4 regions of the Pantoea alfalfae genome follow, and region 3 is predicted to be linked to each of the others. Evidence: riboswitches for the same ligand, from Rfam matches in the RefSeq annotation. Region 3 holds a riboswitch; each other region holds the start of a gene.

Region 1 (7,888 bases), on a different replicon from region 3:
CTTCCAGTAAAGCGCTGCCCACGCCGCGTCCCTGCCAGTCAGGATCGACATAAAGACTGTGCAGGAAGTTGTCGTTCTCCAGCAGCCCGGCAAATCCGACACGCTGCCCCTCTGCTTCCGCGACCAGCACGGTTTCGCCCAGAATCACGCCATCAAAATCTTCCAGCTGCCACTCGCTGCCGTCAAGCCAGCGCCAGTTGTGTCGTCGCGCCGCCAGAAACAGCGTGCGCAGGAAAGGACGATCGGCTTCCGTAAACGGACGAATCTCCACAGGTCAGCTCCCTTATAATCCGGTCTTACAAAGCTAGCAGTGATTCGCGAAGACAGGCGAAAAGATAAAGCGGGTTAAATGTCACGAAAATCGCTGTACACTGCCTGCCGGGCCAGAGAGCATCAGGCTTTCAGCGTTTGATAGCTTTCGTTTATCAGATTGATAACGACCGCGTATTAGATGTTGGCCCGAAAATTATGTAACCTGCATCACATATTTTAACGGAGGCCACAGATGTCTATTATCAATACCAAAATCAAGCCGTTCAAAAACGCAGCATTCAAAAACGGCGAATTCATCGACGTAACCGAGAAAGACGTTGAAGGTAAATGGAGTGTGTTCTTCTTCTATCCAGCTGACTTCACCTTCGTCTGCCCGACCGAACTGGGCGACGTGGCTGACCACTACGAAGAATTCCAGAAACTGGGCGTAGATATCTACTCCGTTTCTACCGACACCCACTTTACCCACAAAGCCTGGCACGGTTCTTCAGACACCATCGCGAAAATTCAGTACGCGATGATTGGTGACCCGACTGGCGCGCTGACCCGTAACTTCGAAATCATGCGTGAAGACGAAGGTCTGGCTGACCGCGGTACGTTCATCGTTGACCCGGAAGGCGTTATCCAGGCCATCGAAATCACTGCTGAAGGCATTGGCCGTGACGCCTCTGACCTGCTGCGCAAAGTGAAAGCGGCTCAGTACGTGGCTTCTCACCCAGGTGAAGTGTGCCCGGCTAAATGGAAAGAAGGTGATGCAACTCTGGCTCCGTCTCTGGACCTGGTTGGCAAAATCTAATTCCGCTTCGCCCTTTCGACCATTCTCCAATCGGGTGCTGCGGCACCCGATTTTTTGACCAGGATATCACTATGCTCGACACAAATTTGAAGACGCAGCTCAAGGCTTACCTTGAGAAATTAACCAAACCTGTTGAGTTGATCGCCACCCTGGATGAGGGTGCAAAATCAACCGAGATTCGTGAACTGTTGGTTGATATCGCCGGCCTGTCTGACAAAGTCAGCTTCCGCGAAGAGAACGATCGTCAGGTGCGTAAGCCCTCATTTCTGATCACTAACCCAGGTTCGAACAGCGGCCCGCGTTTTGCCGGTTCCCCACTGGGTCACGAATTTACCTCACTGGTGCTGGCGCTGTTACAGACCGGTGGGCATCCGTCGAAAGAAGCACAGAGCCTGCTGGATCAGATCGCGGCGCTGGACAGTGACTTCCATTTCGAAACTTACTATTCACTCTCATGCCATAACTGCCCTGACGTCGTACAGGCGCTGAACCTTATGGCGGTGATTAATCCGCGCATCAGCCACACCGCTATCGACGGTGGCCTGTTCCAGAACGAGATTCAGGAACGTAACGTGATGGGCGTGCCAGCGGTTTACCTCAATGGTAAAGAGTTTGGTCAGGGTCGCATGAGCCTGGCGGAAATCGTCAGCAAAGTGGATACCAATGCGGATAAACGTGCGGCAGAAGAGCTGAACAAGCGTGACGCGTATGAAGTCCTGATTATCGGCAGTGGTCCGGCGGGCGCAGCGGCAGCCATCTACTCAGCACGTAAAGGCATCCGTACCGGCCTGCTGGGTGAGCGTTTTGGCGGCCAGGTGCTTGACACGGTCGATATCGAAAACTATATCTCCGTACCGAAAACCGAAGGGGCAAAACTGGCCGGTTCACTGCGCGCACACGTGGATGATTACAACGTGGACGTCATTGAAAGCCAGAGCGCCATCAAACTGATCCCGGCAGCGAAAGAGGGCGGAATGCACGCCATCGAAACCGCCTCCGGCGCAGTATTGAAATCCCGCAGCATCATCCTGGCGACCGGCGCACGCTGGCGTAACATGGGCGTGCCGGGTGAAGAAGAGTATCGCACCAAAGGCGTGACCTACTGCCCACACTGCGATGGTCCGCTGTTCAAAGGCAAACGCACAGCGGTGATCGGCGGCGGTAACTCCGGCGTGGAAGCGGCCATCGATCTGGCCGGTATCGTTGAACACGTTACGCTGCTGGAGTTTGCCGGTGAGATGCGCGCCGATCAGGTGCTGCAGGATAAGCTGCGCAGCCTGAAGAACGTTGATGTGATCCTGAACGCGCAGACCACTGAAGTGAAAGGCGACGGCACCAAAGTGACCGGCCTGCACTATATCGACCGTACGACGCAGACCACCCACGAGCTGCCGCTCTCCGGTATCTTCGTTCAGATCGGTCTGCTGCCGAACACCCCGTGGCTGGAAGGCGCGGTTGAGCGCAACAAAATGGGTGAGATCATCATCGATGGTAAATGCGAAACCAGCCTGAAGGGCGTGTTTGCTGCGGGCGACTGCACCACCGTGCCGTACAAACAGATCATCATCGCCAGTGGTGAAGGTGCTAAAGCCTCACTGAGCGCGTTTGACTATCTGATTCGTACCAAATCGGCTGAATAACATTTAGTTAACCAGACAATAGCCCTTCAGCACGCCTGCTGAGGGGCTTTTTTTTAGCCTGTTAATAGCCCGCCAGTGTCATCAGCATCATCCATATCGGCGTCGTCACCGCCGCAAATACCGTTGAAAACAGCATACTCGCCGCCGCCGGGCCGGTAATGACATTGAACTTCTGCGACATCAGATAGACGTTAACCCCGACTGCCATCGATCCCAGCAGTACCACCACTTTACTCTCCAGCGGTGGCAAATCGGTCAGCCACGCGATAGCCCATACCGTCATCGGCTGCAGCACCAGCTTCAGCAGGCAGAGGGTATAGCTCTCTTTAAGTCCTTCCCGCACCCGATAATGCGCCAGGCTCATGCCCAGCGTCACCAGCGACAGGGGCGCGGCCAGTGAAGCCAGCATCTTTAACGGTTCTGCGGCCAGCATCGGCAAAGGACGCTGCAGAAAACTCCAGGCCGTCCCGCTGAGAATGCCGATGATGAGTGGATTCTTTACTACCCCAATCAGGGTGCGCCACACGCCTTCCAGCGAGAAGCTGCCCTGTTTCGCCCATTCGACCGAAACGGTGAGTAAGGTCCAGAGGATCAGGCTGTTAAATACCAGAACCAGCGCCACCGGGGGCAGGGCTTCTGGCCCCAGCAGTACTGTGGCCACCGGGATCCCCAGCATCACGTTATTGGAAAAGATGCCGCCCAGCGCAAAAACCGACGCCGCTACGCCATCCAGATTGAACAGCCTTGTTGCCAGCAGTCGCCCCACGATAAACACCAGCAGGCAACTGCCGAAGAAGGCCAGCAACAGGCGCGCATCCACCGGCGGACTTTGCGAGAAGGTGCTCATCACCCGAAACAGCATGCAGGGCAGTGCGACGTTAAATACAAAGCGGTTCATCCCTTCGCTGATGCTGGCGGGCCATTTTCCGAGGCGCGTCAGACAGTATCCCAGCAGGATCAGGATAAACAGCGGGGCTGACAGATAAATTTGATGGCTTAAGCTTTCAAACAGCAGTGGCATAGAGAGAGTCTGGTCAGGCGATCATTAGTTACCAGACTAACAAATTACTAACTAACTGTTAACTTGAACTGTGTCTGGAATGACCGTTGCCCGGACACTAACCTAACCAGCGGCGTGCCTGTCTGTCACTGATATCCCGATAATAGACCCGGTGAATAATTTCGCCACAGCCTGTGCAGCGGGCGGAAAGATAGGTGGAGAGGTACTGTCTGCCATTGGGTGCCACGGCACCCTTGCGTTCAATATTAATCTCCTGCCATCGATGACGGTGTGGAATAAGCGCTAAAAATCGCATCATACGTCCTGAATAGTATGAAGTTCCGCTTCAGAAGTTTTTTAACTCCATGAAATAACGTGTTTTTTACGATAATGCTGCGAGCAGGTTAGTTATTATGGGGTCACCAGATTCACTGCGGGAAATATTACTCATCAGGGTAATAAACACTTCTACTTATAAAGAGGTATTCCGATAGCCCGCAGCATTAAGCCTTTTTTTGTACTGCTGAGAGTTGATCGGGATCATGTGAATTGTTTCAGTTCCGATTATTTTCCAGGCTTGCTTTAACAGTACGGCTTGCCTATGCTGCAAGCCGTAACACGACTCGGGGTGCCCTTCTTAAATGAAGGCTGAGAAATACCCGTATTACCTGATCTGGATAATGCCAGCGTAGGGAAGTCTGATGCCTGACCGCATTCGCCTTCTTGTTCGCCGGTTGGGAGCTACGATGACACATCAATCTCAACACCTTTCTGCTGCGCACTTCGCGCCCGTTCTGCACACTTTCCGCCGTCAGTCACCGCTGGTGCACTGCATGACCAATGACGTGGTCCAGAACTTCACTGCCAATGTGTTACTCGCGCTCAATGCCTCACCGGCAATGGTGATCGATGCTGACGAAGCGGCACAGTTCGGCCGCTTTGCCGATGCGTTGCTGATTAACGTGGGCACGTTAACCCGCGAGCGCCAGCAGGCGATGCAGGCTGCCGTTATCGCGGCTAATCAGGCGGGCACCCCCTGGACACTCGATCCGGTTGCCGTCGGCGCGCTGACGCTGCGCAGCGACTTCTGTCAGCAACTGCTCAGCCAGCAACCGGCGGTGATTCGGGGAAATGCGTCAGAGATTCTGGCGCTGGCACAACAGGCCGGCGGCGGGCGCGGTGTCGACACGCTGCATCAGGCGGATGCAGCACTCAATGCGGCCCAACAGCTCGCGGAAACCTGGAGCACGCTTGTGGTCGTCACCGGTGAAGTGGACTACGCCACCGACGGCCGGCGACTCCTTGCCATAACCGGTGGAAGCCCGTTAATGACGCGCGTGGTCGGAACCGGCTGCGCACTTTCTGCTGTAGTGGCGGGATTCACTGCTCTGCCAGGCGATCGGCTGATGAACGTGGCGGCGGCCTGTCAGATAATGGCCCTGTCGGGTGAAAAGGCAGCGGCGCAGGCAGCCGGACCCGGCAGCTTTGTCACGGCGTTTATTGATGCACTCTGGACGCTGGAGGTAGAGCATGAAGCGCATTAATGCTCTGACGATTGCCGGTACCGATCCCAGTGGCGGCGCGGGCATCCAGGCCGATCTGAAAACCTTCTCAGCTCTGGGTGCCTACGGCACCAGTGTGATTACCGCGCTGGTGGCACAAAACACCCAGGGCGTGCAGTCGGTTTATCGCATTGCGCCTGACTTTGTTGCCGCCCAGCTCGATTCGGTACTGGATGATGTGCGTATCGACAGCGCAAAAATCGGCATGCTGTCTGAAACGGCCATTGTGGAACAGGTTGCAGCCCGGCTGAGGCGTGCTGAGATCCCGTTTGTCGTGCTGGATACGGTCATGGTCGCGAAAAGTGGTGATGCGCTGCTTTCGCCAGACGCCGTGGCCAGCGTACGGGAGCAGTTATTACCGCAGGTGTCGCTGATCACGCCAAATCTGCCGGAAGCGGCGGCGTTGCTGGATTGCGCTATCGCCACCAATGAGGCAGAGATGCGCGAGCAGGGGCGGGCCTTGCTGGCACTCGGCTGTCAGGCCGTGCTGATGAAGGGCGGTCATCTGGCGGCGTCGGAGAGTCCGGACTGGCTGATTACTCACTCAGCGGAACAGCGATTCAGCACGCCACGCGTGCATACCCGTCATACCCATGGCACCGGCTGCACGCTGTCGGCCGCCTTAGCCGCGTTACGTCCGCGCCATACTGACTGGGCAGAGACGATTGAGGAAGCGAAAAACTGGTTGCAGCAGGCGCTGTTACAGGCGGATTCGCTGGAGGTCGGGAACGGCATCGGACCGGTGCACCATTTTCATCAGTGGTGGTGACGGCGAAGGTCCGCATCGACCTGGTAATCAGGCGGTGCGGGCAGTTTCCGTTTCAGGGCGCTTCAAACCAGGCGCTGTTACGCTCGGCAATCGGGGTGATTGAGAAGATCATCTCCTGCAGGTGACGACGCATCGCCGCTTCGGCGGCATCGGCGTCATGGCGCTTCAGCGCGGCAAAAATCTCTTCATGCTGCTCAATCAGCCTCTCCGGTGGTGAGACTTCACTCAGCGTCAGAAACCGCACCCTGTCCATAGCCGCTTTTATGTTTTCCACCGTCTCCCAGGCGAGCTTGCAGTCAATGCTTTCAGCGATCAGGCGATGAAACTCATCGTCCAGAGTGAGGAAAGCCTGGCTGTCATGCCGCTCAGCGGCCATGCGCTGCAGCTGCAGATTATGTTCCAGTGCCATCAGGGCGGGATCGTCAATCTCCACCGCTGCCCGCCGCACTACCGACACTTCCACCGCCTCACGGATAAACCGGCCATCCGCGACACGTTTAGCGGAGATTTTGCGCACGAAGGTGCCGCGCTGCGGCAATACCTGTACCAGTCCGGCTTCAGCCAGCTTTATGAACGCTTCACGCACCGGCTGGCGTGAGACGTTGAAGCGTGCTGAGACCTCTTTTTCAGAGAGCAGCGAACCTGGCTGAATTGCGCAGGTAACAATATCTTTGCGCAGATAACGGTAAATCTGCTGATTTACCGGTTCGCTGGTAGTAATGGTATAGGCGATCGACATGCAGCAATATCCATATTACGGCTGGCCGGGGCCAGCGCGATGGGAAAGTGTCAGTCTAATCAGCGCACTGCGTCTGCGCCAGCGCTTTTAGCCGCGGTTGAGACACTGATGCACTGTGGCACGCGCGCCCTGGGTGGTGAGTTGCTGATACCAGACAGTCAGTCGGGCAACCACGTCGCTATTCTGCGCCAGATCCTCGCCGAATACTTCGCGGATGGCGAGCAATGCCCGCACGCGAGACTCACCTTCTTCACTGGTGGCAACGCACTCTGCGAGCTGCGCTTCCAGCGGATCGCGGATGTCGATCGGCTGACCCTGTTCATCGACGCCGCCGACATAGCGCATCCAGCCCGCTACGCCCAGCAGCAGCAGGTCGCAGTCACTACCGCGCTGCAGGTGCCAGCGCAGGCTATCGAGCATACGCTGTGGCAGTTTCTGTGTGCCGTCAGTGGCAATCTGTCCGGTGCGATGTTTAATGGCGCGATTTTCATAACGCGCAATCAGTGAATCGGCATAGGCGTTGAGATCCACGCCCTGAGTGCGCAAAGTAGGAGCCTGCTCATCGATCATCAGTGAACGGGCGGCGGCGCGGAAATGGTGATCGGCCATGCAGTCGCTGATGTATTCATAACCGGCAAGGAAGCCGAGATAGGCCAGGAAAGAGTGGCTGCCATTCAGCATGCGCAGTTTCATCTCTTCATAGGGCAGAACGTCACTGACCAGTTCTGCGCCCGCGTTTTCCCACGCCGGACGACCATTGACGAAGTTATCTTCAATCACCCACTGGAAGAAGGGTTCCGCTTCAACCGCAACCGGGTCGCTGGAACCCAGGCGCGCGCTCAGGGCCGCAAACGCCGCATCGGTCATCGCCGGAACGATGCGATCGACCATGGTTGAGGGGAAGGTAATGTGCTGCTGAATGTACTCTGCCAGCGCCGGATCCTGCTGCCGCGCCAGTTGCACAATCACGTTGCGGGTGACATGACCATTTTCCGGCATGTTGTCACAGGACATCACGCTGAAGGCAGGTAGCCCCTGGTCACGGCGGCGGCGGATCGCGGCCAGAATCAGACCTGGCAGCGAGCGCGGCGCATCCGGATGCTGCAGGT
Region 2 (7,888 bases), on a different replicon from region 3:
GTGAGTCGGTGGTAGGCCCGCTGACGCGTTACTCTATTCAGCAGGTCCATTTTCACAGAGCGTTTGTGGGTGTGGATGGCTGGCACCCGGAGACCGGTTTCACCGGCCGCAATATGCTGCGCTGTGATGTGGTGGATGCCGTGCTGGCGAAAGGTGCTGAAAGCTATGCCCTGACCGATTCCTCTAAATTCGGGCAGATTCGCCCTTATCCGCTCTCATCCGGTTACCAGGTCGGCCATGTGATTACCGATGAGACGCTGGATGCCGGAACCATCGCACACCTCAGGGAACAGGCCATTGAGGTGATACAAATCGCGTCAAATTAAGCGGACCAGGGGCCTTTAGTAACGGAATCGCGCAGCATCAGGCTGGCCGTAAAAGGCGCCTGACTGTGCCAGTCACCGCCATCCAGCATGGTCAGCAGGCGGTTAATCGTTTCATCGATCATCTCCGTCACCGGCAGCTTCATACTGGATAAAGACGGCGTGATATAAGGTGCCAGCGGAATATCATCGAAGCCTATCACCGATACCCGATCGGGCACCGCGATGCCACATTCGGTCAACCGCTTGATGGCACCAATCGCCATCTCATCATTACTCGCCACCAGCGCAGTAAAGGGGACGTTGCGGTCCAGCAGACAGTCCATTGCCGCCATGCCGCTTTGCGCCGTCCATTTCCCAGCCACAATACGGCGGTCGTCGGCTTCAATACCTTTAGCAGCCAGCGCAGCGCGATAGCCGGAAAGACGCTCGACGCCGGTCGGGGAATCCAGCGAACCGGTGATAAACGCGATATCGCGATGTCCCTGACTCAGCAGATGGCTCACCGCTTTCGCGCTGCTGGTATGCTGATCGCTGTAAATGCAGTAGCTCTGGTTGACGCGTAGCCGCCGGTTAATGACCAGTATCGGCTGTTTATGGCGGGAGATAATCGCATCCAGCGCGTCGATACTCAGAAAGCGCGGGTAGATAATGATGCCGTCACAGCGCAGGTCGAGCAAAAACTGAATCGCCGCTTCTTCCTGCTCAGCGGTGTGTTTACCATCTGCCAGAATCAGCTGGCGGCCCTGCTGCTCCATGATGCGTGCGGAGTGCGCCATCAACTCAGTGAAATAGCTGCCGCTATAGAGCGTATTGGTGATCACCAGTCCGATGGTCTGAGACGTTTTAGTCGCCAGGTTGCGGGCCAGCAGATTGGGACGGTAGCCGGTTTCGGCAATCGCTTTTAACACCCTTTCACGCTTCTCCTGCCCGACATAGCCATTGCCAGAAAGCACACGTGACACTGTCGCTTTTGAGACGCCTGCTCTCTCTGCCACTTCCTGAATCGTTGCCATGGTGAATTTCCCTCGCTGCGTCGCTCTGCAGTCTACCCAAGCCTCTCAATATTGGAAATATTTACCCTGTCCGCTGGCGCAAATACCTGATTCGCTGGGAGTGATGAAGTTCACAAAAAAGAAATCTGGCTGATTTATCACCTTGTCGGCTCAAAGAAAGCACTTCATGATTTTGTGAAACCGGTTTCCTATTTACCTGATAGCAGCCGCTAAAAACATAAAAATGCTAACCGATTTACCCTACAGAGAAGAACGATCATGCCCATGAACTATGCCGAGGTGTCACGCGCCATTGTCGATGCGCTAGGCGGCCTCACCAATATCGAAGCTGTCACTCACTGCATGACGCGTCTGCGGTTTGTGGTGAAAGATGAAACTCGGGTCGACTATCCCCGCCTCAAAGCGATTAAAGGTGTCATGGGTGTGGTGCACAACGACACGCAGTGCCAGGTGATCATTGGCAATAACGTCTCTCAGGCTTACCAGGCGGTACTGGCACTGGGATCGCCCGGTGCGGTAGCCCCTGAACCGGTGAAGCGCAAAATCACCCTGCGAAGCATCGGCGCGGGCATTCTGGATGCGCTGGTGGGCACCATGTCACCACTCATCCCGGCGATTATTGGCGGGTCGATGGTTAAGCTGCTGGCGATGATTCTGGATATGGCTGGCGTGTTTGAGAAAGGTTCGTCAACGCTGGTGATCCTCAACGTGATTGGCGACGGCGCATTCTTCTTTCTGCCTGTCATGGTGGCAGCCTCTGCGGCGCTGAAATTCAAAACCAATATGTCGCTGGCGATCGCGATTGCTGGCGTACTGGTGCATCCCAATTTTGTTGAGCTGATGGCAAAAGCGGCGCAGGGTCAGCACGTTGAATTCGCTTTCATTCCGGTGACGGCGGTGAAATATACCTACACGGTGATCCCGGCACTGGTGATGACCTGGATTCTGTCGCACATCGAGCGCGGCGTGGACCGTATTACCCCGGCCGTTACCAAAAACTTTCTGAAACCGATGTTGATTGTGCTGATTGCTGCCCCTATCGCGATTGTGCTGATTGGCCCGATTGGCATCTGGATCGGCAGCGGCATCTCTGCGCTGGTTTACACCGTGCATGGCTATCTTGGCTGGCTTTCCGTCGCGATTATGGGTGCCATCTGGCCGCTGCTGGTGATGACCGGGATGCATCGTGTGTTCACACCGACCATCATCCAGACCATTGCTGAAACCGGCAAAGAGGGCATGGTGATGCCGTCAGAAATTGGTGCCAATCTCTCGCTGGGCGGATCGTCGCTGGCAGTGGCGTTCCGCACCAAAAACCGCGAACTGCGTCAGACGGCACTGGCAGCAGCAGCGTCTGCCATCATTGCCGGCATTTCTGAACCGGCGCTGTATGGTGTGGCGGTTCGTCTGAAACGTCCGCTGATCGCCTGTCTGATCAGCGGTTTTATCTGCGGCGCGGTCGCGGGCATTGGCGGGCTGGCCAGCCACTCAATGGCCTCACCGGGTCTTTTCACCAGCGTTCAGTTTTTTGACCCCAGCAATCCCATCAGTATCGTCTGGGTCGGTGCGGTTATGGTGTTGTCGGTGGTGCTGTCGTTTGTGCTGACGCTGCTGTTAGGGTTTGAAGATATTCCTGAAGCGGAAACTGAAACGAAATCCGAATCCGCTACCGCCGCGCATCCCGCGCCGCTTACCGAACGCACCAACGCGATTAATAGCCACTAAAGGAAAGGGTCATTCTGACCCGGAAAAGAGGATTGCATGTCTGATTCAAGGTTCCCGCAAGGATTTTTATGGGGCGGCGCGTTAGCCGCCAATCAGAGTGAAGGCGGTTTTCGTGAGGGCGGAAAGGGCGCAACCACCGTCGATATGATCCCGCATGGCCCACACCGACTGGCGGTCAAACTGGGTCTGGAAAAGCGCTTTACGCTGCGGGATGATGAATTTTATCCCAGCCATGATGCCATTGATTTCTATCATCGCTATCCGGAAGATATTGCGCTGATGGCGGAAATGGGATTCAGCGTATTTCGTACGTCAATTGCCTGGAGCCGCCTCTATCCAAACGGTGATGAACTGACGCCCAATCCAGAAGGCATCGCTTTTTACCGTGCCGTCTTTGAGGAGTGCCGGAAATATAATATCGAACCGCTGGTTACGCTCTGTCATTTCGATGTGCCGATGCATCTGGTGACCGAATATGGCTCATGGCGCAATCGCAAAATGGTCGACTTCTTTGCCCGCTATGCCCGCAGCTGTTTCGAGGCGTTTGATGGCCTGGTGAAATACTGGCTAACCTTTAACGAGATCAATATCCTGCTGCACAGCCCGTTTTCCGGTGCGGGTCTGGTGTTCGAACCGGGTGAGAATAAGGAGCAGGTGAAGTATCAGGCGGCGCATCACGAACTGGTTGCCAGCGCGCTGGTTACGCGGATCGCGCATGAAGTGAATCCAGCAAATCAGATCGGCTGTATGCTGGCAGGCGGCAACTTTTATCCGTGGTCCAGTAAACCAGAGGATGTCTGGGCGGCGCTGGAGAAGGATCGTGAAAACCTGTTCTTCATTGATGTGCAGGCACGCGGTGCCTATCCGGCTTACGCCGCCCGCGTGTTCCGGGAAAAAGGCGTTACGCTTGAGATCGCTGATGGCGATGCCGATATCCTGAAAAATAGCGTCGACTTTGTCTCGTTCAGTTATTACGCCTCTCGCTGCGCCTCGGCGGAAATGAACGAACAGAACAGCAGCGCAGCCAATGTGGTGAAATCCCTGACCAATCCCCATGTGCCACGCAGTGAGTGGGGCTGGGGCATCGATCCACTGGGCTTACGCATTACTATGAATATGATGTATGACCGTTACCAGAAGCCACTTTTCCTGGTAGAGAATGGCCTGGGGGCGCGCGATGAAATCGACGCGAATGGCGAGATCAATGATGATTATCGTATCAGCTATCTGCGTGAACACATCCGCGCCATGGGCGATGCCATTGAAGATGGCGTGCCGGTGATGGGTTACACCAGCTGGGGCTGCATCGATCTGGTTGCCGCCTCAACCGGTGAAATGAGCAAGCGCTACGGTTTCGTCTACGTTGACCGCGACGACCTGGGTAACGGCACGCTGGCGCGCACGCGCAAAAAGTCTTTCTGGTGGTATAAGAAAGTGATTGCCAGCAACGGGGCCAATCTTGAGTGACATTGTCACTGAATAACGCGTACTGGTGTCGTTGTACTCCAGCAATAAATATCGTATAACGAATGTCTCCGAGGGGTGTCCTGTCATGGGCTGAGATGGCGCAAGCCGAACCCTTTGAACCTGATCTGGGTCATGCCAGCGAAGGGACGGGTCGGCAGATGTTCTGCCTCATCTCCTGCTTCATCCCCTGTTCCAGACCTTATGCCCGGATCTCCCCTGTTACTGGAGATCCTATGTCACATCCGCTTTTCGAAACCGGTTTTTATGGTCGTCTGCGCCAGCAGGCGGGCACGCAATGGCACGATTATGTCAGGCACAATTTTGTGCAGCAGCTCGGTCAGGGTACGCTGCCACCCGCCGCTTTCCGCCACTATCTCACCCAGGATTATCTGTTCCTGCTGCACTTCGCCCGTGCGTGGGGCCTGTTGATCAGTAAGCTCTCTGAACCGGCTGCGTTACGCAGCGCGACGGCATCGCTGAACGCCATTATCAGCGAACTGCCGCTGCATCTGGCTTACTGCCAGCAATGGGGCATCAGCGAAGAGGCGGTGGCGAGCGAACCTGAGGCAATGGAAACAATCAATTATACCCGCTACGTGCTGGACGTGGGTCACACCGGAGATGCGCTGGCGCTGATGACGGCGCTGATGCCCTGCGTCGCCGGTTATGCGGAAATCGGCCTGAGGCTGCTGGACAATCCTGCGACCTGCTTTGAGGGGAATCCTTACGCGGCATGGATTGAGAATTACGGCGATGAGTCCTACCTGACGGGCGTCGGTTCCTCACTGTTGCTGTTTGAAACTTTGGCTCAGCAGCGCGCCGGTGAACAACGTATTAACTCACTGTCGGAGATTTTTACGACCGCAACCCGGCTGGAAGCGGCGTTCTGGCAGATGGGTCTTAATCATGCTGACGGTCTGCGGGGCAGCTCATGAAGCCGCTGAACGATGCCGTGCCGCCGGGTATTTCCGTTCGCCAGCTCTGCCTGACGCTGGATCAGCAGCCATTGTTCAGCGAGCTTAATCTGGAGATCGCGGGTGGTGCATTTACCGCTTTGCTGGGTGCCAGCGGCGTAGGTAAAAGCAGCCTGATGCGAGTGATTGCCGGTCTGACGCCGCCCACTTCGGGACAAATTAAGGGCAGCGATGGTCTGCCGCTGGCCGGGCGCATCGCCTGGATGGGGCAACAGGATTTGCTCTATCCCTGGCTGACGGTGGAACAGAACGTCTGCCTCGCCAGCCGCTTGAAAGGTGAGAAAGCCGATCGTGATCTGGTGCAGCATCTGCTGGCGCGGGTTGGCCTGAGCCACTGTGCCCGTGCGCGACCTGCGACACTTTCGGGCGGTATGCGTCAGCGGGTAGCGCTGGCGCGTACCCTCTATACCCGTCAGCCCATTGTACTGATGGATGAGCCCTTCTCGGCGCTGGATGCACTGACCCGGACACAGATTCAGACTCTGGCGGCAGAAGTGCTGGCCGGACATACCGTGCTGCTGATCACTCATGATGCCGCGGAAGCCTGTCGCCTCGGTCATCACCTGCTGGTAATGGGTTCAGCAGGCATTGAAACCTGCCCGCCACTCCAGGGCCAGCCACCACGGGCAGCAGACGATACCAGCGTGATCCAGAGTCAGGCCACCTTGCTGAAACAGCTAAGCAGGCTGGGCGGATGAGATTACGTTTCGCCGCGCTTCGCCGTGGAGTCATGCTCTCTGCCGGATTGATTACGCTGTGGTGGCTCGCCACACTCACTTCCGTTCCGGCCTTTCTGCTGCCCTCGCCCGCTGCGGTTGCTACCGCACTGTGGGACAACGCTGGCTATCTCGGCCATCACAGCCTGATCACCCTGACTGAAATCCTCATCGGTATGGCGCTCGGCGTGCTGCTGGGCGCGGTGCTGGCACTGGGCATGACCTTTTCGCCGTGGTTACAGCGCTGGATGATGCCGCTGGTGATCACCAGCCAGGCGATTCCGGTATTTGCCCTGGCACCGCTATTGGTGCTCTGGTTTGGCTTTGGCATGAGCGCCAAAGTCGCGATAGCGGTACTGGTGATCTTCTTTCCTGTTACCTCAGCTTTTTTTGATGGCCTGCGTCGCGTCACGCCTGGCTATCTCGATCTGGCTCGCACGATGGGCGCTTCACACATAGCACAACTGCGTCATGTCCGGCTGTTAGCCGCACTGCCCGCCCTGGGTTCGGGCTTACGGATGGCAGCGGCCGTCGCGCCGATCGGTGCCATCATTGGTGAATGGGTCGGATCGGCTGAAGGGCTGGGCTACGTGATGCTGAATGCCAACGCCCGGATGCAGAGCGACCTCTGTTTCGCTGCCCTGTTTATTCTGGTGCTGATGACGCTGACTCTCTGGCTTATCATCGACCTTCTGCTTCGCCGCCTGATTACCTGGATTCCCGAGCCACACTGACGACCCTACTGATGAGACAACCTATGACTAAAATGCCCCTGTTTGTCCTGCTGTTCAGCGCCTCCTTAGCCTCGCAGGTTCAGGCGATGGAAAAACTGACGCTGGTGCTCGACTGGTATATCAACCCCGACCATGCACCCATTATGGTGGCTCAGCAAACCGGTGCGTTTGCGGCAGAGGGTCTGGAGGTTAACATTGTGCCGCCTTCCGACCCTGCGCTGCCGCCGCGTCTGGTCGCCGCTAAGCAGGCGGACTTAGCGATAACGTATCAGACGCAGCTGCATTTTTTCGCCGACCAGGGCCTGCCGCTGATGCGTGTGGGCACGCTGATTAATACGCCACTGAATACGCTGATGACGCTGGACAAAACGGTGAAAAAACCAGCGGATTTGAAAGGAAAACGTATCGGTTATTCCGTCAGCGGCATTGAAGAAGCAACGCTGGCGACCATGCTGAGCCATGACGGCATTAAGGCCGATCAGGTAAAGCGGGTTAACGTCAATTTTCAGCTCACCAGCGCCCTGATGACCGGGCAGGTTGATGCGGTGATAGGTGGCTATCGCAATATCGAAGCTCTGGAGATGAAACTTGCTGGCAAAGATCCGGTGGTGTTAAACGTCGAGGATTACGGCGTGCCGGCCTATGATGAGCTGATTATCGTTGCTAACCGTGATGAGGCGCATGCAGAAAAAATTAAAAAGTTTCTGCGGGCACTGAAAAAGGGGAATGCACAGTTGCAGGCTCACCCTGAAGAGAGCTGGCAGGCATTTGCACAGGCGCATCCTGAGCTGAATACACCGCTAAACCATCAGGCATGGCAGGCTACGCTGCCGCTGTTCGCCGCCGATCCGGCAAAACTGGATCGCGCACGCTATCAGACTTATGAGCAGTTTTTGTTTGATAATAAGCTGATTAAACACATCACTCCGGTTG
Region 3 (7,888 bases):
GACGCATCAGCGGCTGACCGCGTTTGACCGCCTGACCGGTATCCACCAGACGTTCAAGGATTTTGCCTTGTACTCTGAAACTGAGATCGCTTTGAATCCGGGCGACCACAACGCCGGTAAAGGCGTGGGATCGATCTATCGCGCTTACCACGGTTGCAGTCCGCACCAGAGGAGCCTGCGTTCGGGGATCGTCGCGGGTGGAAGGTTCACCGCAGGCCACCAAAGCCAGCGGCAACACGTAAACAGCAAGGGTGGCGGATTTAAGCCTGAGCATAAGTTCCCTTAAAGCGGTAACAGGATAGTTTGCGCATTCTCATTCTTGTGACTAATTAAGTCAATGGTCACTTATGGCTGGATTTTTATCATCAACAAATTAAGGCATGTCACTGTAAAGGAGTCATAACAAAAGGTTGTGGCAGCTGAGCAGGAGAATATCCGAGGCTGCGGGCAATGGAAAACGGTTCCTGTTCACCTTGCATTTTTGGGGCGGCAAGCCAGGTGGATCTATGATTCAGCCGCAGATGGGTATCGGCAGATCCTGTTCCCTTAACGTCGCTGACCCTGATTGACTTAAAGTGACCATTATGAAATTAGGTCACAAATCGCGAGGGATGTCAGGCAGATCGATGTTCCTCCCGCTTTTTCGGAAAACAAGGTCTGTATAGCCGTTAACGCGCCCCTGTCATTCAGTGAATACAGCTTATCGCTGCCGTACCTGATGCCTGCCCTTTTTATTAAGCCTCCTCCGTAAAAACCGGCAATGTGTTAATGAATAGTAAATTTCTTTGCCAGCGGATATAACATATTGATAATCCCGCATCGCAGAGAAAAATATGGCGCTTTCACACGAGTTAATCCTGATCTTTACAACCTATTTTGTTGCCACGGCCAGTCCCGGACCGAGCATTATGGCGATAATGGGGACAGCGATGAAAAAGGGCAGAGGTGCCGCGCTGGCGCTGGCTGCGGGTGTCGTGAGTGGGTCGATGATCTGGGCGCTGCTGGCAGCCTGCGGTGTGCTGACCATACTGACAACCTTTGCTCAACTGCTGATTGCGTTGAAAATTGGCGGCGGATTATATCTGCTCTGGCTGGCGTTTAAAGCCGGTAAATCTGCGTTACGCCGTACGGAAGCCGGAGAGTTTAAAACCAGCGATACCCGGGTCGCTTATGGCAGCCTGTTCCGTCAGGGTATCCTGATGCATATCGGCAACCCCAAAGCGATTCTGACCTGGGTGGCGATTATGTCATTTGCCCTTAAACCCCAAGCGGTCACCTCGACGTTACCAATGATTATCTGCGGCTGTGCGGCGATCTGCATGGTTGTATTCGGTGGTTATGCTTTGCTATTTTCGACGGCTGTAATGAGCGCTTTTTACCGTCGAATTCGTCGCGGGCTGGATGCGCTGCTAGCCTGTTGCTTTGCGCTGGCAGGATTGAAACTGGTCTTCAGCCGTAACTAATTACGGCTAATGATGACGGAGCGTCATCCGTTTTGACTCCTTACGAGGAACGATCAGATGATGAGCCGGAGCGGCAGCAGGCGATGCAACCCTGATAATGTCATGGCGTAAACCAACAGGTTATCGCGCTGACTTGCTGACGAGCTTATAGATGGGTGATTTATCGAAGCGGTGTGGGTTTACTTATTTTTTTAACTGTAAGCCCCAGTATTCTGAACAGGCTTTAATCTCGTGCGGAGAATTAAGCAGAACTTTTGGCAATCTGACCTGATCGTAAAGCGTCTGATGGTACTTACGATTCTGCGGGGCAGTACGAACAATATATTTAAGCATCTCCAGGCTTACGGACTCTCTGCTGATGCCGAGACCCCCTATTCGCGGTGTGGATGAATAACACCTGCGAATATAACGCAGCAGTGCCACGGTCACTTTTACATCCAGAAGAATCAATCCCGTGGCATGAGCAAATCGTTCCTCAATGCATTTTGTATAATTTCCCTCCATCACCCATTTTTCCTGACTCACTGCATCCGCATGCAAATGGCGAAATGCTTCCGGCGCTCTGGGAATCCATTGACTACCTGGAAGATGGTGAAGTTGATCAAGATGAACAACAGGTAAATTCGTTTTGCGGAAAATAGCCTCTGCTAAGGTGGATTTACCGCTGTTTGAAGGACCCATAATACAAATACGTGGTCCCAGCGCCTCTAAAGCCAGTGCACTATTCATAATATGTCCTTTGAATTTGCCTTGTCTGAAAGGAATAACGGCCTGCTGACATGATGCTTTTCTATGCATTTCGCAAGTTTTTAATCTTATATGGAATGTGTTGACCTGCAGGAGGCGCAAATAAGGGTTTCTGAAGGCATTATGAATTAAAGTCATGTCAAAGCGAACCTGATGATCTGATTTTCAAAGAAGTCACCCGCCTTACGGGTTGTATTTGTCACGGTAAAGGTTTGTTACATCCTGCCGATTAATTACTCAATTAATCAAACCGTAGAGGGCATTATGGTGTTAATCAATGGACTTACAGACGGCGTGGCAAATAGCTATGCTACTTCCGGCGCAATCAAACCATCTTCAGGCGTCAATACCGAGTCAATTACCGGAAAAACGCTTCCTGACGCTGTAGTTAACATCTCTCAGGCGGCAAGAGACCGCCTGATGCAGGTCGTAGCTGATCCTGTCTCAGCTGAACAGCAGGATATAAATCTGAAAGGTCTGCTGACAAGTCGATCCGCTAATCAGGGACCCACGTTTAACCTCGGCTATGCGCTTTTCAATGATCCCTATACTAACTGGGATGCAAGGACATTCCGGCCCCTGGTGGACATGACGACAGATAACACCCAGGCCAGTATGGATGAGTTTGCGGGCGCACTTCATCAGGTGCTCGCTGAAGGTCAGGTGGGACAAAATCAGTACGATAACAGCGATACCTCTGAAGCGATGGCAATAACGTTAACGCAGGTGAAATTGCACAAACTTATTGAGAAATATGTTCCGGAGGACAAGTGGGAGCAGGCGACGGGCATTGTTGATGAGATGATCGACGGTAAAGTGGCATTACGCGAAGAGCGCACGCTGCTGGGAGCACAGCAGAGGCTGGATATTGCGCATCAATATGGCACCCGCGAAATCGTGGCGGCTGCGCGTGATTATCTCAACCAGGTAAAGAGCGGCACCGCGCGGCCACAGAATGAACGGGCCAGGATGTTCGAAGCGACAAAATCGGGCAGTGACATGAACGCCATTTTCAGTGCGTTTGCTGATGTGATTCGTTCCACACCGAATCCGGGCAACAAATCGCAACCCTCAATCGATGACGCACTTAAACAGCTGGAGGTTTGTCGCCAGCAGTGGCAGGCGTTCGCTGATAAATACATAGCTTAAAAGGTGATGAACCTGCGGCTGGCGGCTCTTTCGTGACAATAAAGCCATCCTGAGCGTCGCGTCGGCAGGATTGCTACGATGAGGCTGTTTAGTATGATGAGACACTCTGATAAACCCGACTAAAACAAAAAGCACTGATTACACATTTACAAATTTAAATGTGTAAATATAATGGCGCCTCTTACACATCAGAGGACCTTTTGTTATGCCGTCACTTTTTACCCCCCTGAACCTGGGCGATCTCACGCTTCGTAACCGCATTGTATTGCCGCCGCTGACGCGTTGTCGCAGTGAACAGCCGGGCAATATTCCCGGCGAGTTGATGGTGGAGTATTACCGCCAGCGTGCCAGCGCGGGACTGATGATCACCGAAGGCACCCAGATTGAACCTCGCGGGCAGGGCTATGCATGGACGCCGGGGATCCACAGCGACGCTCAGATCGCTGGCTGGAAAAAGGTGACAGAGGCGGTACATCAGGAAGGCGCAACGATTTTCTGTCAGCTCTGGCATGTTGGTCGCGTCTCTCACAATGAACTTCAGCCCGGTAAACAGGCACCGGTTGCCCCTTCAGCCATCGCGGCTGATAACGTCCGGATATTTATTGAAACCGGACCTGGTGCCGGGATACTGACCGCACCCAGCGAACCACGGGTACTGACCAACGCGGAAGTAAAAGAGATCGTGGCGCTTTACCGACGCGCAGCGGAAAATGCAAAAGAGGCGGGTTTTGACGGTGTGGAACTGCATTCCGCCAACGGTTATCTGATTAACCAGTTTATTTCGGAGCACACCAACTTCCGTACGGATGAATATGGCGGTTCAGCAGAGAATCGTCTGCGTTTTCTGCGTGAAGTGGTTGAGGCGGTCAGCTCGGTATTTGGCAGCCACCGTGTTGGCGTGCGGTTTGCGCCGCTGTTTTCGAGTACCGACGAAGAGCGCGTCTATCTTGGCCTGGTTGAAAGCGATCCCCACGCAACCTACATCCGCGCCGCTCAGCTTCTGAATGAGCTGGAAGTTGGTTATCTCTCTATTGCCGAAGCGGACTGGGATAATAGCCCGGATATGCCAGAGTGTTTCCGGGTTGCACTGAGGGAAGCATTCCGATCGCCGATCATCTATTCCGGTCGCTACACGGCGGAAAAAGCAAAGCGTATGCTGGATAACGGCTGGGGCGACCTGGCGGGTTTTGGCCGCTCGTTTATCGCGAATCCCGATTTGCCTGCGCGCATTAAATCGGGCTATCCGCTGAATGAGGTCGACAACGCCTCCCTGTATGGCGGCACTGAGAAAGGCTATACTGACTATCCTGTTTTTCAATCCTGATCTTATGTGAGGCGGCATGTCCCCCGAAAATGCCCTGAAGTTACTGTCCAACCCGACCAGAGTGGCAGTACTGAAGTGGCTTAAAAATCCTGACGAAGCGTTTGCGGGCTATTCGCAGCTCTATCCCTTCGCTCAGTATGGCGTCTGTGCCACCCTCATCCAGGACAAGGCGGGCTTATCACAGCCCGCTACCTCGTTATGTCTGAAAGCCCTGCACAATGCGGGACTGGTCGAAGCCAGCAAAGTCGGGAAATGGACCTACTATCGCCGCGCTGAATTGCGTATTCGTGAAATAACCGACGTGGTGACACAATCGCTGCAGGCGCTTTAGAGCACCTGCCGTTTAACACATCTCTCTTTTCTCATATGCGAATGCATAGCCTTTGCACTCACAGTAAACGCCTGCACATATCCTCCGAATTTCTGGCGCGTCTTCACGCATGCGGCTTGACGAAGCTGCCCGCTTAACTTACAACTAAAGCCGTCAGGGGAGTCTCGCCAGAGAGACTGAGAGGCTAATAGCGCAGTGCGCGGCTTAGCGACCCTTAGAACCTGACCCAGTTGATACTGGCGTAGGAAGACGGGTATCGCATCCGATACTTGCCGCAGGGGCGCGTTCGCGACGTCTCTGCCTTTTCCCTCCGTATCACGGGTCTTCGTTAACTGATAACGAGGCCAAAGTGAACTATCTCATCCTGAACCCCTTTCTTCCTCTCCGGTGGACACCATGAGCCGCTGGTCGGTGCTCGGCAGCGGCGTCGCCGGGCTGTGCGTCGCCACACTGCTCAGGGAGCGGGGAGAATCCGTCGAAATTATTACGCAGCAGGACTGTCGTGCCGCCTCGCACTGGGCGGGCGGTATGCTTGCGCCCTGGTGCGAAGCGGAAAGCGCGCCGCCGCAGGTGATCGAATGGGGCCAGCATGCGGCGGCCTGGTGGGCGCAACGCGTTGTTGGCGTTGAGCAGCAGGGCACGCTGGTGGTTGCGCCGCCGCGAGACAGTCGCGAACTGACGCGCTTCGCCAGCATGACGGAGCAGCATCGGTGGGTTGCGCCCGGTGACATCGAACCGGCGCTGGAAAATCGTTTCGCCCGTGGCCTGTTTTTTGCCGCAGAGGCGCATCTTGATCCGCGTCGCGCACTACAGCAACTGCGCGACACACTGCAGGACGCTGGCGTACCGTTTCACAGCGGTAAATCCGGTGGCAAAATTATCGACTGCCGCGGCATTCACGCTCTTGATCATCAGGCCGCCCTGCGCGCCGTGCGGGGCGAAATGCTGATCCTGCAATCAACCGACGTACAGCTCTCCCGTCCGGTCCGTCTGCTGCATCCGCGCTTTCCCTGCTATCTGGTGCCGCGTGCCGGAGGCCACTTCATGCTCGGAGCCACCATGGTCGAAAGTCACGACAGCAGCCCGATCAGCGGCAGGGCGATGATGGAGTTGCTGAGCGCGGCTTACAGCCTGCATCCGGCGCTGGCTGAAGCGCGCATCGTGGAGAGTGGCACCGGTCTGCGTCCCGCCTACCGTCAGAACCTGCCGGAAGTCCGCTATGAAAATGGCCGCTTCTCGTTAAACGGGCTGTACCGCCACGGCTTTTTACTGGCCCCGATCATGGCTGAAAAACTCATGCTGCAACTCACTCAGGAGATGACTCATGCGAGTTCAACTTAATGGACGCATGATTGAAACCAGCGCAATCACGCTGGCGGAACTTATGGCGGAGCAGCAGATTGACCCGCGCACCGTCGCCACTGCGCTGAACGGTGAGTTTGTGCCGCGCAGCCGTTATGCCAGCCAGCAGCTTGAGCCGGGCAGCCAGCTGGAAATCCTGTCACCGATGCAGGGAGGTTAACCATGTTCTATCAATTTGCCCCGCAATCACGCTTTCTGCTCGGCACCGCCGGCTATCCGTCACCGGACATTCTGCATCAGGCGATCGATGCATCCGGTGCGGAGATCATTACCGTCAGTCTGCGTCGTGAAGGCAGCGAAGGCGGTGCCTTTCGCACGCTGTTGCAGCAGCTCAATAAACGGATTCTGCCGAATACCGCAGGCTGCCACACGGTGAAAGAGGCGGTGACGACGGCGCAGATGGCGCGTGAACTGTTCGACACGCCCTGGATTAAGCTGGAAGTGATTGGTCATGCCGACACGCTGCAGCCAGATCCCTTTGCGTTGGTTGAAGCGGCCCGAATCCTCTGTGCTGATGGCTTTCAGGTCTTTCCCTACACTACCGAAGATCTGATCGTTGGCGAGAAACTGCTGGAAGCGGGTTGTGAAGTGCTGATGCCCTGGGGGGCGCCGATTGGTTCCGGCCAGGGGCTGCGCAATATAGAGGGACTACGCGCCATGCGTGCGTGGTTTAAAGGTGTGCCGCTGATTATTGATGCGGGCATCGGTGCGCCAGGCCAGGCGGCACAGGCGATGGAAATGGGTTTTGATGGCGTGCTGCTTAACACGGCGGTAGCGAAAGCACGCGATCCGGTGCGCATGGCGGGTGCCTTTGCCGCCGCGATCCACGGCGGGTACGAGGCGTTTCAGGCAGGATTGATGGAGCAACGCGACATGGCGTCAGCTTCTACGCCCATTTTTGGTCTGGCACAGTTCAGTTAAGGAGCAGCGATGACGCGTTATCAGCGACAGGCGATGCTGCCGGAGATTGGTGAAGCGGGGCAACAGCGCCTGAGCGGGGCAAGGGTGCTGGTAGTGGGTGCGGGCGGCCTTAGCGCGACGCTGCTGCCATTGCTGGCCGGAGCGGGCATCGGATTTATTCGTCTTTACGATGGCGATCGGGTCGAGCTGCACAACCTCCACCGGCAGACGCTGTTTGGCGTCGGGGATGTGGGCCAGCCGAAAGCAATCTGTGCTCAGCGCGAGCTGGCGCTGCGTAATCCTGACTGCCACGTTGAGGCACATCCCCAGATATTGAGCGCCAGCCAACTGCCGCAGGCGCTGAAGGGGGTCGATCTGGTGGTGGATGCGGCGGATAACTTCGCCATCACCTATCAACTCTCCGACGCCTGCTCTCCGCGTGGTCTGCCGCTGATCTGCGCCTCGGTGCTGGGTCGCAAAGGCTATGTCGGCGGATTCTGCGGCGGTGCGCCAGGGTATCGTGCGCTCTTTCCTCAACTGCCGATAGCGTCGGGAAACTGCAATACGGCGGGCGTGATGGGGCCTGCGGTAGCGACGCTGGGTGCAATGCAG
Region 4 (7,888 bases), on a different replicon from region 3:
GCTGCGGCACAAAAGCGGGCTTACGAGCTGACAAAGCCAATTTCATGGCAGGGCAGTTTCTGTCGCCGCGATATCGGCTACCGCGCTATTAACCGCAAATAAGCGAAGGGGGCACCTGGTGCCCCCTTTTCACTTCACATATCGTCTTCTGTCGGCTGCTGTGAGCAGTCATCCTTCTGACTGACCCGCAACAACTGAATTCCTTCAGGTGCTTCAAGCCATGACACCATCAGCGGTGCCGATGCGCTACGCTGCTGCTGTGTCAGCATCTGCACCTCGTCAGCATCAAAAGCGGGTCTGACCTGCTGGCCTTCACAATTCTCCAGCACATTGTTTCCCAGCCAGTGTCCCTGTTTCAGGAACACCTGACCGCTTAACAGCGCATCGCTGAGGTTACGCATGCGCTCGGCATCAAACTTATAGAGTTCAACCGCATCCGGGCTGACCGCTTCACGCCGGCCTGCAAGCTGGCGCTGCATAAAGTTGAGACCACCCGCCTGGTCGAAGCGCAGGGTTACATCGTCAGGTTGTTTGCCCTTCACCTGGCGCTGAATGCTGATCAATGACTCTTCCAGCCAGACATAGTCAGTCACTTCACCTTCACCGCCACTGAACGGCGTATAGAGGGTGCGGATATGAACTGACTGATGGTCGCTATTTTTGCGCCAGATACGAACAACACCACGATCGGCAAGATAGCCACTGGCAGAAAAGGGAGGTATATCCGGAGTCGAGCTGCAGCCGAAAAGAAACAGAGAGAGAAACAGAACAGATAAACGCGGTAACAGCGGAATCATGATGGCTGGCCTCTTAAAAACAAAAGGGGCGAAACGCCCCCTGTTTTAAAGCTTAACCGCAGTGCGACGTCTTACTTAACGGCGTCTTTCAGCGCTTTACCAGACACGAATGCCGGTACGTTTGCTGCAGCGATTTTAATCTCTTTGCCAGTCTGCGGGTTACGACCGGTACGCTCAGCGCGGTGGTTCACTTTAAAAGTACCAAAACCAACCAGTTGTACAGCATCACCATCTTTCAGAGACTCAGTGATCGCAGCCAGAGTCGATTCCAGCGCTGCCTTTGCCTGGGTTTTAGACAGGTCAGCTTTTTCTGCGATCACATCAATCAGTTGAGTCTTGTTCATAAGTTATCCTTAAAGTGTATTTATCGCTTGCTAAGCAACGAGTGCGAGGGAAAAGCCATATTCTGGCACTCTTCTGCCTGCACGCACCGATAGCCACAATTTTCAGCCCCCCAAATGTAGACCAGACAGGGGGCCAATGTGAAGCCTTCAGGCGCGCTAATTCGGGCCTGAAGTCACGTTTTATCGCCTTACTGCTGGAAATTTATACCGATGTTACTAATTCCCGCTTCACGCAGGTCAGATCGCAGACCTTTAATCAATTCAAGGTCGCGCTCTTCACACTCCGCCAGCAGACGGAAAATCTCCCACTGGAGGTCCCACTCATCGATGATAGCCGGGTTTTCACGCAGCTCTTCATCGGTCATTTCGCGTCCAGCCTGGGTCATCTCCAGCATAGCGACGGTGGTAATTGAGGTCTCGCTGACTTCAATAGCATGCTCAAGCGTTTCGCCGCTCAGCTGCGCATGAACGACTTCGCTTAATGCCACACAGGCATCGATAGCCGGATAAACGCCGTAAACCTCAAATGCATCGCCATCAGGAATGGCGGCTTCGAGTTTTTCCAGCTGGCTGTCGAAGTTAATCTTCGCATCTTTGACCGTCAGGTTTTCCCAGATCAGATCAAGAATCCGGCGATAGAGTGCCGGATCGGCAAATTCAGTCTGCTCGCAGAATGCGCGATAGTTGGGATACATGCGTTCGCACAGGCAGGCCATAAAAGTCAGGTGCTGCCAGCTTTCCAGCTTCGCCAGACGCAGATGAACGGGGTTCTGTAACATAAAGGTGGCTCTTATTCGTTTCTCTGGCCGCAGTGTAACTGCAAAACCGCAGCACAAACAGTGTTAAAGCGCGTTTTGCCAGCGCTGGAAAGCGGTTCGGTTAGAGGCAACCGCATCGGCCCAGCGGGTAGGTTCCGGCAACCGGTAACCGCGCGTACAGTTTTCGACCCACTGCAGCGCCGTATCCAGGCTGACACGATGACCGGTGGCGACAAACAGCGGATTACAACGCAGCTTGCTGCGCCATACCCAGCCTATCTGCTCACCTTTGTCGATCAGCGGCTGACGGCTGCCAGGCTGCGCATCCAGATCGTCAAAACGCCCGCAGAGACGACTTTTCGCAACACCAATAGTGGGCACATCGACCAGCAGGCCAAAATGCGATGCGACGCCCAGCCGTCTTGGATGCGAAATACCGTGTCCATCCACAAACAACAGATCAGGCTTTTGCTCCAGCATCTGCCAGGCAGCCATCAGCGCCGGATATTCACGGAAGGAGAGAAAGCCCGGAATATAGGGCATGGTGGTCTCAACGCGCGCGATGCGATGCTCCACCAGTTTTAACGAGGGATATTCCAGTATCACCATCGCCGCCCGCGTGACGGTGCCGTCCTGCTCAAACCCAACGTCTGCCCCGCCAATAAAGCGGGGCGGCAGAACGTCAAAGTCATCTTCACGCACCACGTCAGCGGCGCGTTGTAACTGCTCAGCGCGAAGTGCGGCAATGTCCATAATTACTCCTGATGCCAGGGACGCGATAAACGATGCACAGCATCAACAAAGACACCGGCATTTTCGGGCGGAACGTCCTGATGAATGCCATGCCCCAGATTAAAGACATGACCAGTGCCTGAGCCAAAACGCTCCAGAATACCGGCCACCTCCTGCTCGATACGTTCAGGTGCCGCATAGAGCATAGAGGGATCCATGTTGCCCTGCAGCGCAACTTTGTCGCCTACGCGGCGGCGTGCATCATCAATATCGGTGGTCCAGTCGAGACCCAGCGCATCACAACCGGTGGCAGCCATCGCTTCCAGCCACTGTCCGCCGCCTTTGGTAAAGAGCGTCACCGGCACGCGGCGGCCGTCGTTTTCACGCAGCAGGCCATCGACAATCTTGTGCATGTAGTGCAGGGAGAATTCGCGATAGTCACGACCGGTCAGCACGCCGCCCCAGGTATCAAAGACCATGACGGACTGCGCTCCGGCGCGGATCTGAGCGTTGAGATAGAGGATGACGCTGTCGGCCAGCTTATCCAGCATCGCGTGCAGCGTCGCCGGATCGGCATACATCATCTTCTTAATTTTAGTAAAGGCCTTACTGCTGCCGCCTTCCACCATGTAGGTGGCCAGCGTCCACGGACTGCCTGAGAAGCCAATCAGCGGCAGATCGCCATTCAGGTTTTTACGGATGGTGCGGACCGCATTCATCACATAGCCCAGCTCCATTTCAGGATCGGGCACCGGCAAACGCTCAACGTCAGCGCGGCAGGTCACAGGATTAGAGAAACGCGGACCTTCGCCGGTTTCAAAGTAGAGACCCAGTCCCATCGCATCCGGAATGGTCAGGATGTCACTGAAGAGGATGGCGGCATCCAGCGGATAACGGCGCAGCGGCTGCAGGGTCACTTCACAGGCCAGCTCGGCGTTTTTACACAGCGACATGAAATCACCCGCCTGGGCGCGTGTCGCTTTGTACTCCGGCAAATAGCGCCCGGCTTGTCGCATCATCCATACCGGCGTGACATCAACCGGCTGACGTAACAGGGCACGCAAATAACGATCGTTCTTCAGTTCACTCATCTCAACACTCTCTCAATAACAGGCGTGTAGTGTAGCACTTTCACGCTTCGGCGCGGCACAGGGCGACGGTATCTTCAATCAGGCGGCGCGCTACCGTGCCTGGCGGTGGCAGCAAAGGCAGCGCATCAAAACGGAACCAGGCGGCATCCAGCAGCTCTTTACCGTCATGTTGCAGATCGCCGCTGTCATACTCCGCCATGAACGCCGTCATCAGCGATTGCGGGAAGGGCCAAGGCTGGGAGGTCACGTAACGGACGTTTTTGACGCGGATATTGCTCTCTTCCATCACTTCCCGGGCAACGGCCTGCTCCAGCGTCTCGCCGACCTCCACAAAACCGGCCAGCACGGTGTAGACCTTGTTGCGATGGCGGGCATGATTCGCCAGCAGGATTTCATCGCCGCGACGGATAGCCACAATGATGCAGGGCGCGATCTGCGGATAGTAACGCTCACGGCAATGACTGCAGAGACAGGCAAATTCATGTTTGCTGTGGTGCATCTCATGTCCGCAGTAGCCGCACCAGCGATGAGAGCGGTAGAACTCCGCCAGCTGTACACCGCGACCCACCAGCTGAAACAGCGCCACATCCTGATCGATCAGCTGTCGCATGGAGAACATATCGGAGGAACGCGGCTCACAAATCAGCCAGACTTTTTCGCCCTGCCATTCACCAATGGTCCGGGCCTTACTGCCAGTTAAACCGAATTTTTCGGCGTTTCCGTGGGGTAAATCACCTTGTGGCAACCAAAGTTTTTGTTCATGGCTGACAATCCACCATCCAGCGTCTACGCTTGAGATTTCGCATTGCATTTATTTCGTCATCCTTAGCGTCAACTCGCACGCTGAAGCCCTGATGTTAAGTGTGTAGATAAACAACTATAACTCACATGGAGTTAGATATGCTTAACCAGTTAGACGTCCTGGCTGAACGCGTAGGTGGCAGTAATGAACTGGTCGATTCGTGGCTTGAAGCGCGTCGCCAGCTACTGGTGACCTATTATCACCTGGTCGGTCTTAAACCTAAAAAAGAGGCGCTGACGCGTCTTGATGAGCAGGCACTCGACAACTTCTGTCACGGCCTGGTCGACTATCTTTCTGCCGGTCACTTCAGTATCTATGAGCGCGTGATCAGTGAAATGAGTGGCGACAGCCCGATGATCGCCGCCGCGCAGATCTACCCTCCGCTGGAGGCAAACACTGAGCGTCTGATGCAGCTGTATGACGGTCACCTGCAGCAGGCCATTGATGATGAAAACTGCATGACCTTCCAGCAGGCTCTCTCCGAAGTGGGTGAAGTGCTGGAATCACGCTTTACGCTGGAAGATAAGCTGATTCAGCTGGCCTGGGATAACCAGCTTGCTACGCCACCAGTGGCGAATGACAGCCAAATCGCGCGTCCGGCTTAGTGGTTAACAATGGCAAAGGGCTTGAGATTATCCTGTAGCCCTTTTATGCTGAACAGGTTCTGAGGAGCGCTCTCCAAAGAACCTTTTTTATTTTAGCTTTGAAATGTGAGGTTTTACGCCCGAGTCTGTTATCAGACACCCGCGAAAAAACCGCTTCTTGTCGGAGTGCCCAGTTGGGCTGAGACCGTTAATTCGGGATCCGCGGAACCTGACCAGGTTAGAACCTGCGTAGGGAACAAGAGTAAAACTTCTCTGTATGCCAGCATGCCTGTGCTGTCTATACGGTTACTCCTTCCGAACTCCGGACAAGCATCGTTCCCCCTTAACAGGAAGATTGCTATGTCTGACCCAAAAATGTCCCGTCGTGAACAGCGTACCCAGGCGCAGGAATTTATCGATTCCCTGCAAAGCGGCAGTGCTTTTCCTCAGTCCCGTCGCGTCTGGATTACCGGTAGCCGGGAAGATATTCGCGTGCCGATGCGTGAAATCACCCTAAGCCCGACCCATATCGGCGGCAGCAAAGAACAGCCTCTCTATGAGCAAAATGAAGCGGTGCCGGTCTATGATACGGCAGGTGCGTATGGCGATCCCGCGGCACAGATTGATGTGCATCGCGGTCTGGAAAAGCTGCGCGCACGCTGGATTGCTGAACGCGACGACAGTGAGCTTCTTGAGCAGAACAGCTCGGGCTATACCCAGCAGCGACTGGCTGACGAGGGGCTGGATCATCTGCGCTTCGATCACCTGCCAACACCGCGACGCGCCCGTGCAGGCCGCCGTGTCACGCAACTGCACTATGCCCGTCAGGGCATGATTACCCCGGAGATGGAGTTCATCGCCCTGCGGGAAAACATGGGCCGTGAGCGAATCCGCAGTGAGGTGCTGCTGCAACAGCATCCGGGGCACAGTTTTGGCGCGCATCTGCCCGCCGATATCACACCCGAGTTTGTCCGTCAGGAGGTCGCTGACGGACGCGCCATTATCCCTGCCAATATCAATCATCCTGAATCGGAGCCGATGATCATTGGCCGTAACTTCCTCGTCAAGGTCAATGCCAACATCGGTAACTCGGCAGTCACCTCTTCTATCGAGGAAGAAGTAGAAAAGCTGGTGTGGTCGACCCGCTGGGGTGCCGACACGGTGATGGATCTCTCTACCGGTCGCTATATTCATGAAACGCGAGAATGGATTTTGCGAAACAGCCCGGTGCCCATCGGGACCGTGCCGATCTATCAGGCGCTGGAAAAAGTGAATGGCGTGGCCGAGGCGCTGAACTGGGAAATATTCCGGGACACGCTGCTGGAGCAGGCGGAACAGGGCGTCGATTACTTCACTATTCACGCGGGCGTACTGCTGCGTTATGTCCCGATGACGGCGAAACGCCTCACGGGAATTGTCTCGCGGGGTGGCTCGATCATGGCGAAATGGTGCCTGTCCCACCATCAGGAGAGCTTCCTGTATGAGCACTTCCGCGAGATTTGTGAAATCTGCGCCGCTTACGATGTCTCCCTGTCGCTGGGCGATGGTCTGCGTCCGGGTTCCATTCAGGATGCCAACGATGAGGCGCAGTTTGCCGAACTGCGTACCCTGGGCGAACTGACGCGTATTGCCTGGGAGTATGACGTTCAGGTGATGATTGAAGGTCCGGGACATGTGCCGATGCATATGATCCGCCGTAATATGACTGAACAGCTCGATCTGTGCAATGAAGCTCCCTTCTACACGCTTGGGCCGCTGACCACTGATATCGCGCCCGGCTACGACCATTTCACCTCGGGTATCGGTGCCGCCATGATTGGCTGGTTTGGTTGTGCCATGCTGTGCTACGTCACGCCCAAAGAGCATCTGGGTCTGCCGAACAAAGAGGACGTGAAGCAGGGATTGATCACCTACAAAATCGCAGCGCATGCTGCCGATCTGGCGAAAGGCCACCCTGGAGCGCAGATCCGTGATAACGCCATGTCTAAAGCACGCTTTGAATTCCGCTGGGAAGATCAGTTTAACCTTGCGCTGGATCCCCATACGGCGCGGGCAATGCATGATGAAACCCTGCCGCAGGAGTCAGGCAAGGTGGCCCATTTCTGCTCAATGTGCGGCCCTAAATTCTGCTCGATGAAAATTTCCCAGGAGGTGCGCGAGTTTGCGGCACGCCAGGATGCCCGTGCCGAGCCGGTTGAAGTGGGCATGGCGCAGGTGTCAGATCGTTTCCGCAGCCGCGGCGGTGAGCTCTATCACCCCGCCGATGCCATTAAGGAGGAGTAACGATGCCCGCATTTCCCGCTACCGTCCCGCGCCTGGGACTTTATCCGGTGGTTGATAGCCCCGAGTGGATCGAACGCCTGCTTGAAACGGGCGTTCGCACGATGCAGTTGCGCATCAAAGATCGGCCTGATGAGGTCGCCGAACCCGCCATTGCTCAGGCGATTGCGTTAGGTAAACGCTACGACGCCCGCCTGTTTATCAATGACTACTGGCAGCTGGCGATTAAACATCAGGCTTATGGCGTACATCTGGGTCAGGAGGATCTCGATGTCGCCGATCTTGCTCGCATTCATCAGGCAGGATTGCGTCTGGGGCTCTCCACCCATGACGATGCGGAACTGGATCGCGCTCTGGCAATCCAGCCCTCTTACATCGCACTTGGGCATATTTTCCCGACGCAGACCAAAGAGATGCCTTCTTCGCCGCAGGGCATTGAGCAGCTGAAACGGCATCTGACACGGCTGACGCATATTCCCACCGTGGCGATTGGTGGTATC

Evidence for each region. Region 3 has a riboswitch for thiamine pyrophosphate ahead of K6R05_RS19520 (FAD-dependent oxidoreductase). Riboswitches for the same ligand answer to the same signal wherever they lie in the genome.
Region 1: linked by a shared signal. The riboswitch ahead of thiM (hydroxyethylthiazole kinase) and the one ahead of K6R05_RS19520 (FAD-dependent oxidoreductase) in region 3 are both predicted to bind thiamine pyrophosphate.
Region 2: linked by a shared signal. The riboswitch ahead of K6R05_RS20350 (TenA family protein) and the one ahead of K6R05_RS19520 (FAD-dependent oxidoreductase) in region 3 are both predicted to bind thiamine pyrophosphate.
Region 4: linked by a shared signal. The riboswitch ahead of thiC (phosphomethylpyrimidine synthase ThiC) and the one ahead of K6R05_RS19520 (FAD-dependent oxidoreductase) in region 3 are both predicted to bind thiamine pyrophosphate.

What each region holds. Positions count from the first base shown of each region.
Region 1 covers NZ_CP082292.1:1,384,244-1,392,131, forward strand. The annotation lists gene K6R05_RS06485 (GNAT family N-acetyltransferase) at 1-271, opposite strand, end outside; gene ahpC (alkyl hydroperoxide reductase subunit C) at 506-1,069, shown strand; gene ahpF (alkyl hydroperoxide reductase subunit F) at 1,141-2,709, shown strand; gene K6R05_RS06500 (AEC family transporter) at 2,771-3,730, opposite strand; gene K6R05_RS06505 (hypothetical protein) at 3,828-4,025, opposite strand; TPP riboswitch at 4,324-4,421, shown strand; gene thiM (hydroxyethylthiazole kinase) at 4,456-5,253, shown strand; gene thiD (bifunctional hydroxymethylpyrimidine kinase/phosphomethylpyrimidine kinase) at 5,240-6,040, shown strand; gene K6R05_RS06520 (GntR family transcriptional regulator) at 6,093-6,779, opposite strand; gene K6R05_RS06525 (mannitol dehydrogenase family protein) at 6,867-7,888, opposite strand, start outside.
Region 2 covers NZ_CP082295.1:23,363-31,250, reverse strand. The annotation lists gene K6R05_RS20370 (DeoR/GlpR family DNA-binding transcription regulator) at 1-326, shown strand, start outside; gene K6R05_RS20365 (LacI family DNA-binding transcriptional regulator) at 323-1,339, opposite strand; gene ascF (PTS cellobiose/arbutin/salicin transporter subunit IIBC) at 1,598-3,064, shown strand; gene K6R05_RS20355 (6-phospho-beta-glucosidase) at 3,101-4,531, shown strand; TPP riboswitch at 4,593-4,695, shown strand; gene K6R05_RS20350 (TenA family protein) at 4,765-5,466, shown strand; gene K6R05_RS20345 (ABC transporter ATP-binding protein) at 5,463-6,203, shown strand; gene K6R05_RS20340 (ABC transporter permease) at 6,200-6,955, shown strand; gene K6R05_RS20335 (ABC transporter substrate-binding protein) at 6,979-7,888, shown strand, end outside.
Region 3 covers NZ_CP082293.1:224,878-232,765, forward strand. The annotation lists gene K6R05_RS19490 (efflux RND transporter periplasmic adaptor subunit) at 1-274, opposite strand, end outside; gene K6R05_RS19495 (LysE family translocator) at 834-1,463, shown strand; gene K6R05_RS22205 (P-loop NTPase family protein) at 1,647-2,192, opposite strand; gene K6R05_RS19505 (hypothetical protein) at 2,631-3,359, shown strand; gene K6R05_RS19510 (alkene reductase) at 3,565-4,683, shown strand; gene K6R05_RS19515 (ArsR/SmtB family transcription factor) at 4,700-5,014, shown strand; TPP riboswitch at 5,160-5,279, shown strand; gene K6R05_RS19520 (FAD-dependent oxidoreductase) at 5,411-6,355, shown strand; gene thiS (sulfur carrier protein ThiS) at 6,339-6,536, shown strand; gene K6R05_RS19530 (thiazole synthase) at 6,539-7,297, shown strand; gene K6R05_RS19535 (HesA/MoeB/ThiF family protein) at 7,307-7,888, shown strand, end outside.
Region 4 covers NZ_CP082292.1:3,760,886-3,768,773, forward strand. The annotation lists gene purD (phosphoribosylamine--glycine ligase) at 1-102, shown strand, start outside; gene K6R05_RS17550 (DUF1481 domain-containing protein) at 135-797, opposite strand; gene hupA (nucleoid-associated protein HU-alpha) at 869-1,141, opposite strand; gene K6R05_RS17560 (YjaG family protein) at 1,330-1,920, opposite strand; gene nfi (deoxyribonuclease V) at 1,984-2,652, opposite strand; gene hemE (uroporphyrinogen decarboxylase) at 2,655-3,722, opposite strand; gene nudC (NAD(+) diphosphatase) at 3,763-4,533, opposite strand; gene rsd (sigma D regulator) at 4,623-5,129, shown strand; TPP riboswitch at 5,281-5,381, shown strand; gene thiC (phosphomethylpyrimidine synthase ThiC) at 5,469-7,391, shown strand; gene thiE (thiamine phosphate synthase) at 7,394-7,888, shown strand, end outside.